2 regions of the Arthrobacter sp. SRS-W-1-2016 genome follow, and region 2 is predicted to be linked to the other one. Evidence: riboswitches for the same ligand, from Rfam matches in the RefSeq annotation. Region 2 holds a riboswitch; the other holds the start of a gene.

Region 1 (4,409 bases), on a different contig from region 2:
CCGCAGCTCAGCCACCCGGACGGTTCTCCCATCCGCGCCCTTGTGGTGGACGACGAACCCAGCCTCGCCGAGCTCATGAGCATGGGCCTGCGCATGGCGGGCTGGTCGGTCGCAGTGGCCGGCGACGGTCCGGCCGCAGTGAAGCTCGCCAAGGACTTCCGTCCGGACGTCCTGGTGCTGGATGTGATGCTTCCAGGGTTCGACGGCGTTGAGCTGCTCGGCAGGATCCGCGCCTTTGCGCCCGAGGTTCCTGCGCTCTTCCTCACCGCCAAGGATGACGTGCAGGACCGGATCGTGGGGTTGGCCGCGGGCGGCGACGATTATGTCACCAAGCCCTTCAGCATGGAGGAAGTCCTGCTGCGCCTGCACCGCCTGGTCCAGCGCTCTGGGGTGGCCGCGATGGACACCGCCGAGCTCGTGGTAGGCGACCTGACCCTGAACGTTGACACCCGTGAAGTCACCCGCGGCGGCGAAGACATCCCGCTCACCGCGACCCAGTTCGAACTCCTGCGCTACCTCATGGAAAATCCCAAGCGCGTGGTCAGCAAGGCCCAGATCCTGGACCGCGTGTGGGATTACGATTTCGGCGGCCAGGCCAACATCGTGGAGCTTTACATCTCCTACCTGCGCAAGAAGATCGAGGCCAACCATCCGCCCATGATCCACACGGTGCGCGGAGCCGGTTACGTCATCAAGCCTGCCGAATAGCCGGGGCGTCGAATGTCCGCACTCTCGGGTATCCCCCGCCAAACCGACCACAGCTGGTTCAATCCCTCAACCTGGCACTTGCGCACCCGCTTGATCCTCCTCTCCATGGCGCTACTCGTGGCCATCTGCGGTGCAGTCGGGGTGGTCAGCTATGCCTCCATGGACGTGTTCCTCACGAAGCAACTGGACCAGCAATTGATGCAGGCCTCGCACGGGCGCCCGCCGCAAGGCAACCCCGGCGGCCGTCCGGACCCCTTGGACCCCCGGGGCCAGAGCATCGGCACCCTGAACGCGCGAATCCTTGGCGGCCAGGTGAGCAGCGATGCCGGGTTCCTCTCCTCGGATGCCACCCGTACGCCGTTGTCGCCCAGCGATGCCGGAATACTCTTGGCGCTCCCCTCCGATGGCCGTCCGGTTGATCGCACCCTCTCCAATGGGGGCTACCGGCTGGTCGCCGCCGAAACCCCCTATGGCGATGTCGTCATCACGGGGCTGCCTCTCGCCTCGAAAGAGGACACCGAGGCCTCGCTCGTGTGGACCATGGTGCTGGTGTCCCTGGGCGGGCTGATCCTGATCGGGCTGGCCGGAACCGTCCTGATCCGGCGTACCATGCGTCCCTTGGAGCAACTTTCCGACGTCGCCACGAAGGTATCGAAACTTCCGCTCGACGCCGGTGAGGTGGCACTCGCGGTGCGCGTTCCGGCGTCGGCGGCCCACCCGGGCACAGAGGTGGGAAGCGTGGGCCATGCATTGAACCTCATGCTGGACAACGTCTCGAGCGCCCTCGAGGCGCGCCAGCAAAGCGAAACGAAAGTGCGCCAGTTCGTGGCCGACGCGTCACACGAGCTTCGCACTCCGCTGACGGCCATCCGCGGCTACACAGAGCTCTTGCGCATGACCGAGACGTTCACCGAGGACGGCCGCAAGTCACTGGGCCGGGTGCAAAGCCAGTCCGAGCGCATGACCACCCTCGTAGAGGACCTCCTTCTCCTGGCGCGGCTGGACGAAGGTAAGGCCCCGGAGTTCACCGATGTGGACCTCACGCAGTTGGTGATCGAAACCGTCAGCGACGAGAAAGTCATGGCTCCCGAGCACATCTGGCAGCTCAAGCTCCCGGATGAGCCGCTCACTGTCCGCGGCGACACCACGCAACTCCACCAGGTTCTGGCGAACCTGCTCTCCAACGCACGGAAGCACACGGAGGCGGGTACCACCGTGGTCACCGGCGTCATGCGTTCCGCCGATGGCAGCGCCGTGGTGACCGTGACGGATAACGGGCCGGGCATCCCGCCGGATTTCCAGGGCAGGATCTTCTCGCGCTTTGCCCGTGCCGACGCCGCCCGCTCCGGTTCCGAGGGCACGTCCGGGCTCGGCTTGTCGATCGTGGAATCCATCGTTCAGGCGCATGGCGGTACTGTCGAAGTGGCATCGCGGCCGGGCCGGACGGAGTTTGCGGTGCGGCTTCCCGCGCTGAGGACCGCCACGGCCTGAAGGCCGTCCACAAAATCACGACGCCGGTGCGCGGCGAGCGCAAGTCGACGCACCGGCGTCGTGATCTCCGTTACCCAAATGTGACTTAAGCGGGATCCTCCTGTACCGTCGAATAGGTGCGCCGGATCATTCCGGCCGCCGCCGGGTAGGCGCCGAGCTCTGCCCCTCCCCGGTGCCAACAGTCCAGGCAGAGACGGGGGACCCAGGTCTCCGGGCAAGCGCTCATGTTGAGCCAGCCCTAGGGGTGAAGCCGCACCGCCACGATTCCCAGTGGCCACGGCCGGATGACCTCATCCGAATCCGACAGCTAACTCCGCAGGCGTCGAGAGGCAATCACCATGTCTGATTCCAGGAATCAGTCGCGCTCTGTTGCGCGCCACCGCGGCGAACCTGCCCGGAGAAACAAGTCACGTTCCACGTTGAGGCGAGTCGCCTCGAACCTCGGCACCGGCCAGCGCATGGCAGTTGTTGCCGGCGTCGTCGCCGTGTTCCTCGGTGCCGGTGCTGCAAGCCAGGCCGCCGGACAAGCCATCAATGCCCAGGACCTGAGCCGTTCGTCGGATTCCCGCGCGGCTAGTCACTCAGCCACTCCATCGGCCATCGCCACGCCGTCGGCGAGCGCGAGCGCCAAGCCGAGCGCCACGCCGGTTCCGAGCCGGGCAGCCGCCCCGGCTCCGGCCGCCGTCGAGCCCCAGGCTGCAGCCCCCGCCGCGCCTGCAGCCCCGGCCGCGCCGGCAGCCCCGGCCGCGCCTGTTGCCCTCGACGATCCCGCCGGGGCCCAGGCCTATGCCGCAAGCCTCCTGCCCTCCTACGGTTGGGGTCAGGGCGAGATGTCCGCACTGATCACCTTGTGGAACAAGGAATCGGATTGGCGCACGACTGCCACCAACGCCTCCAGCGGCGCTTACGGAATCGGGCAGTCGCTGCCGGGCGCGAAAATGGCATCCGAGGGCGCCGATTGGCAGACCAACTACCAGACGCAGATCCGCTGGGGCCTGAACTACATCAAGGAACGCTACGGATCGCCCTCCGCGGCGTGGTCCTTCCACCTCGCGAACAACTGGTACTAAGCCAGGAGCCACGCACAAAGAACGCAGAGGTCCGTCCCTTCCGGGGGCGGACCTCTGCGTCTAGTGGCCACACATGTGAGTCGCCATGCCGGTCGCAGATCCACAGCCATATCACAGGTTCCGCCTAAAGCCCTCATAATCGGCAGCCGCACTCTGGATACATGACGCTCATCGAATCCACCTCCGGTACCCTGAAGGACCCCGCGGTGGTGCCGCCGGGCCTTCCCCTCCAGCCCAATGCTCCCCTCCAGCGCAGCACGGTGCGACGCGCCCCCGTGGACACCCACACCGCCACCCCCGTGCTCGATGTCACGATCCCGGTCTTCAATGAGGAACGCGACCTCGAGGAGTGCCTGCGCCGGCTTCACGGCCACTTGCGCGAGACGTTCCCGCACGGCTTCCGCATCACCGTGGCGGACAACGCGAGCACGGACGGCACCTTGAAAATCGCTGAACGCGTGGCGAGGGAGCTGCCCGAACTGGCTGTTGTCCATCTCGAGGAGAAGGGACGCGGCAACGCCCTTCGCAAAGTGTGGCTTGCATCGCCGTCCCCGGTTCTCGCTTACATGGACGTGGATCTGTCCACGGACCTCGCCGCTCTGGCGCCCCTTCTGGCACCGCTGATCTCCGGCCACTCGGACCTCGCCATCGGCACGCGCCTGACGCGGAACTCAAGGGTTGTCCGCGGCCCCAAGCGCGAGTTCATTTCGCGCAGCTACAACCTGATGCTGCACTCGTTCATGGGCGCCCGTTTCAGCGATGCGCAGTGCGGCTTCAAGGCGATCCGGGCAGATGTCGCCCAGCAGATCCTCCCCCACATCATGGACAACTCGTGGTTCTTCGACACTGAACTCCTGGTGGTCGCCGAACGCTGCGGACTCCGCGTGCACGAAGTTCCCGTTGACTGGATCGACGATCCCAATTCCAGCGTCGACGTGGTGCGCACTGCCCTGGCAGACATCCGCGGCATGGTCCGGCTGACCCGGGATCTCGTCTCGGGCCGCATCCCCGTTCCGGAACTGCGCGCAGCGCTGGCACGCGGGCCGCTTCCGGCGTCGTCGCGCATTGCCGAGCAGAGCCCGCGCAGCAGCCTTTTCGGGCAACTGGTCCGGTTCGCCGCGATCGGCGCTGCCTCCACCC
Region 2 (4,409 bases):
GTAATTATCCGGAGTAATTCCAAATAAGCTAAGCTTGGAGCTGGCGAAAACACGCAAGATACTGCGCTCGAGGAGCTGAGCTGGATGACGGATCTGATCGATACCACTGAGATGTATCTTCGGACCATTTTGGAGCTTGAAGAAGAGAACATCGTGGCTCTTCGCGCACGCATCGCCGAACGCTTGCGGCACTCCGGCCCAACCGTTTCCCAGACGATCGGTCGGATGGAACGCGACGGCCTGGTGATTGTGTCCAACGACCGGCACCTTGAGCTGACCGAAACGGGCCGGAAACGCGCCACGGAAGTCATGCGCAAGCACCGGCTCGCGGAACGGCTCCTCGCCGATGTCATCGGGCTGGACTGGGCCTACGTCCACGATGAAGCGTGCCGCTGGGAGCACGTCATGAGCGAGCGCGTGGAGCGGCGGCTCTACGAGCTCCTGGACCACCCCACGGAATCGCCCTACGGCAACCCCATTCCGGGACTCGAAGCACTGGGCGGAGCCGCGTCCCACGCGTTTACGGACGGCGTGGTCAACCTCCTTGACGCGATGAACGAATACTCACCTGAAAACCGGGTCACCGTCAGCCGCTTGGCCGAACCGATCCAGGTGGAACCGGAACTTCTGGTGCAGCTGGACGAGGGCGGAATCCGTCCCGGTGCCAGGGTTTCCCTGGAACGGGTGGGGGAGTACATCTCCGTCCGCGTGCCCAATATCGACGGCGCCCTGGAGCTGCCGCCGGAGGTTGCCTCGCACGTGTTTGTCACCGTCGCCTAGCCTGCCGGCAAGGCGAGCGGCAAAGATAACGAAATTATTACCGCGGGGGCTTAATCCCCTATAGTTGACTACTGGCGCCGATACCAAAGCGTTACCTGATCCGAAGCCAAGTTCTGCCAGCGGATCAGGTGGATTAGTCCATTCACTGGCAGAAGCGGGGGAACCACCATCGGCCGTCGAAAGACGGCCTTGGGGTGAAGTCCGCAGCAGAAGCACACATTGCGCAGGGTCCTCCTCGGAGTAGCCCTGCGCTTCGCGTCCTTCGTGCGGACCGGGTCCACGATCTCTCTGGCCCGAATCCGACAGCTAACTTCGCAGGCTTGCCAGAGAGGAAAACCTTGACCACGCAGAACACCAGGGGCCGCAGGCGCGCGTCCGGTCCCGCTGCTGAGCTGCGGAGCGCAAGCGCCGTCGAGCACGAGCGGCCCCGCGATCCCCATCGCGAACTCCGCCGCCGCAAGGGACCTTTGCGGCAGATGGCCGAGTTCGCCGCAGCGAGCGGAGCAGGACAGAAGGCCGGGGTGGCCCTTGCGGCTACCGGCCTCATCCTCACGATCGCCATGCCGGGCGCCGGCGCCATGACGGCCACCCCCGAGTTGAACCAGACGGCCCTGGCAGTGGGAACCCAGCCTGAAATCCCGGCCGCGGCAAGCGCCACCATCGATTTCAGCCGCGCTGCGGTTTCCACCACGGCAGATCCGGACAGCAGGCTCAAACAGCTCCTGAGCGCCCAGTCCGTCGGCACCATCACGACGTCGTCCTCCAAGGGCACCCTCGGGGCGCCGCTGGATACCCTGATCACGGCCTCGCCGTTCGGTTACCGCGTGAACCCCATCACCGGCGGCCTAGGGGAATTCCACCGGGGCCAGGACTTCGTGGCCCAGTGCGGCACCCAGGTCCATGCCGCCGCGGCGGGCAAGGTGACCTTCGCCGGCTGGCATCCGTATGGCGGCGGGAACCGCATTGTGGTGGACCACGGCAACGGCCTGGAAACCACGTACAACCATTTGTCTTCGTTCAACGTCCAGGTGGGCCAGACTGTCAGCCGCGGCGACGTCATCGCGTTGAGCGGCACTACCGGCGCCTCCACCGGCTGCCACCTCCATTTTGAAGTCATGGTCAACGGCGACGTCGTCGACCCCCTGGGCTGGCTGTAGCCAATCCGATGGAAGCCTCTCGCATGCTTGTCACGCTCCGTGACCTGAATGTGACATTCAGCCAAAACTCATGTACCGTCTAAGACGCATCAACTTTTAGAGAGTTGATGCACTCGAGTGGATTGCCTAGCTCTGCCACTGCTCGAGGTTCCGTTCGCAAAACATCGTCTGGCAGAGGCGGGGGACCCACTTTTGGTCATCTTCACGGATGGCCTTGGGGTTAAGTCGCACAACTTCCGAGAGGGAGAAGTGTGGCCGGATGACTCCCATCCGAATCCGACAGCTTACCTCGCGGGCATAGGGAGAGGCCTCTTAACGTGTCTTCACGCTCTACTGTCGCGCGCCACCGTGCCGCGGTCACCAAGACCAACTCGCTTGCCGTCATCGCTAAGTCTGTCGGCAGCAACGCCGGTGGCGTAGGCCGTCAGGCAGCGGTTATCGCAGCCGCTTCCGGTCTGGTGCTTACTAGCGGTATCGCAGCCAACGCTGCAGAAACCAACGTCCCCCGCGAGTCCACTTCGACTTCCGCCCTGGAAGTCCAGTCCGTCGCCCAAGCCAGCATTTCGGCCGACTCCTCCGTCGCCATCAAGTACGAGCGCCCGGTGGTTTCCACCGAGGCTGCTCCGGTTGTTGCTGCTCCGGTCGCTACCCAGGAAGCCGCTCCTGCTCCGCAGGCTGCAACGGGTGCCGCTACCGGCGTCTCGACGCTTTCCGTGACTGCTGCTGTTTCGCCCGCAACGAAGGTTGCCAGCGGCCAGGGCGCGGCAATTGCTGCCGCAGCTTACGCACAGCTTGGCGTTGCCCAGGACTGCACGGCCCTGGCTTCGAACGCCTTGGCTGCCGTTGGCATCCACTTCCACGGTTGGCCGGCAGACTACCTCTCCCTCGGCCGCACGGTCAGCGCTGCTGAAGCGCAGCCGGGTGACCTGGTCTACTACCAGAACGGTGGCATGGGCATGGCCCACATCGCCGTTTACGTCGGCAACGGCATGGCAGTCCACGGCGGCTGGAACGGTGGCACCACCGCCCTGTACAGCGTCAACGTCGGTTCCGGCCCGGTCTTCATCCGCGTCGGTGGCTAATTAGCTCCGGCTACATAGTTTTCCCTGGAACATCCCCGTCGGTCCGCCGGCGGGGATGTTCCGTTTTAACCAGCATGCGCAAACGTGTCCGGCACATGAACTTTGACCGACACCGTCCTGGAACTCACGCTAGGATTCGTTGATCTGGCCTCCGGGTGTTTACTCTTAGGTTGTCGATCCACAGCCCGTACATGCAGAGGGCAGCCGGCCCTCGCGCCCCTGACGGGTGCGGCCGTGAAGAGGTACGTGCATGCGCACACTCGTTCTGAATGCTGGATATGAACCGCTGGCGGTAGTAACCTTCCGCCGGGCGCTGGTCCTTGTGCTCACCGGAAAAGCGAGCGTAGTGGCCGAAGGCGACGAGCCTGTCGTCGGGCCACAGGAGATTCTCGGACGTCCGTCCGTGATTCTGCTCAATCGCTACATCCGGCCAAGGTACAACACCATCACGGCGGTTACACGCCGCGGCGTCCTGCGCCGCGACGGTCACCGTTGCGCCTATTGCGGGAAAGCAGCCCACACCATTGACCACGTCCACCCCAAATCCAGGGGCGGCGCGGATTCCTGGGAAAACCTGGTGGCAGCGTGCCTTCGCTGCAACAACGCCAAGAGTGACCACACTCCAGCCGAGATGGGCTGGAAACTGAGGTTCACTCCCGCGGCGCCCACCGGGACTATCTGGCAGATCAAGGAGCTTGAGAAACCTGCGCCCGCATGGGATCCCTTCCTCCTCCCTGAATCGGCGGCCTGAACCGGAATTGAGCCGCTTCCCGGGTAATCTGGGCGGGTGGACTTTGATGCGGTGGTATTGGCGGGTGGCAAGTCCTCCCGCCTCGGCGGCGTGCCCAAAGCCCATCTGAAGTACGACGGCGCCACGCTCCTTCAGCGTGCCCTGGCGGCCACGCGCGGAGCCCGGAGAGTCGTCGTCGTCGGGCCGGATCCCGGCACATTGCCGGACGGCACGTTGACCGCACGGGAGGACCCGCCCTTCGCCGGACCGGCAGCCGCGATCGCCGCCGGACTCCTCGCCCTGGAGGGGCAAGACAGCGAAGGGCAGGATTCCGAAGCGCGGCACGGCCAAAGTCCGTCCCCAAGCCATGCAGCCTGGGTGCTCGTCATGGCCTGCGACATGCCCCTGGCCGCCGCGGCTGTTCCCGTCCTGCTCCGGGAAGTTTCCGCCCACGCGGAATCGGAAGGAGCCCTGTCCATATCCTCCGATGGACGGAAGCAGCCCCTGCTCGGGATCTACCGGGTATCTGCCTTGCAACGGGAACTGCAGGCTGTGTCGGAAGAGGAGGGCCTGGCCAACGCAGCGGTCTTCCGGCTGCTTGCTAGGCTTGATCTGCTGGCCGTGCCCGTCCCCGAAGGGTCCACCGACGACGTGGATACC

Evidence for each region. A riboswitch is a leader RNA that binds a small molecule or an ion and turns the genes downstream of it on or off. The one in region 2 is predicted to bind cyclic di-AMP.
Region 1: it holds a riboswitch for cyclic di-AMP, as region 2 does, so the genes downstream of both, BMF89_RS08195 (hypothetical protein) here and BMF89_RS06540 (NlpC/P60 family protein) in region 2, are expected to answer to the same signal.

What each region holds. Positions count from the first base shown of each region.
Region 1 covers NZ_MTPV01000034.1:83,834-88,242, forward strand. Annotated here, with positions in the region: gene BMF89_RS08185 (response regulator transcription factor) at 1-708, shown strand, start outside; gene BMF89_RS08190 (HAMP domain-containing sensor histidine kinase) at 721-2,199, shown strand; cyclic di-AMP (ydaO/yuaA leader) riboswitch at 2,340-2,535, shown strand; gene BMF89_RS08195 (hypothetical protein) at 2,538-3,269, shown strand; gene BMF89_RS08200 (glycosyltransferase) at 3,431-4,409, shown strand, end outside.
Region 2 covers NZ_MTPV01000026.1:55,619-60,027, reverse strand. Annotated here, with positions in the region: gene BMF89_RS06550 (metal-dependent transcriptional regulator) at 85-780, shown strand; cyclic di-AMP (ydaO/yuaA leader) riboswitch at 906-1,116, shown strand; gene BMF89_RS06545 (M23 family metallopeptidase) at 1,119-1,937, shown strand; cyclic di-AMP (ydaO/yuaA leader) riboswitch at 2,067-2,249, shown strand; gene BMF89_RS06540 (NlpC/P60 family protein) at 2,255-3,019, shown strand; gene BMF89_RS06535 (HNH endonuclease) at 3,270-3,770, shown strand; gene BMF89_RS06530 (NTP transferase domain-containing protein) at 3,807-4,409, shown strand, end outside.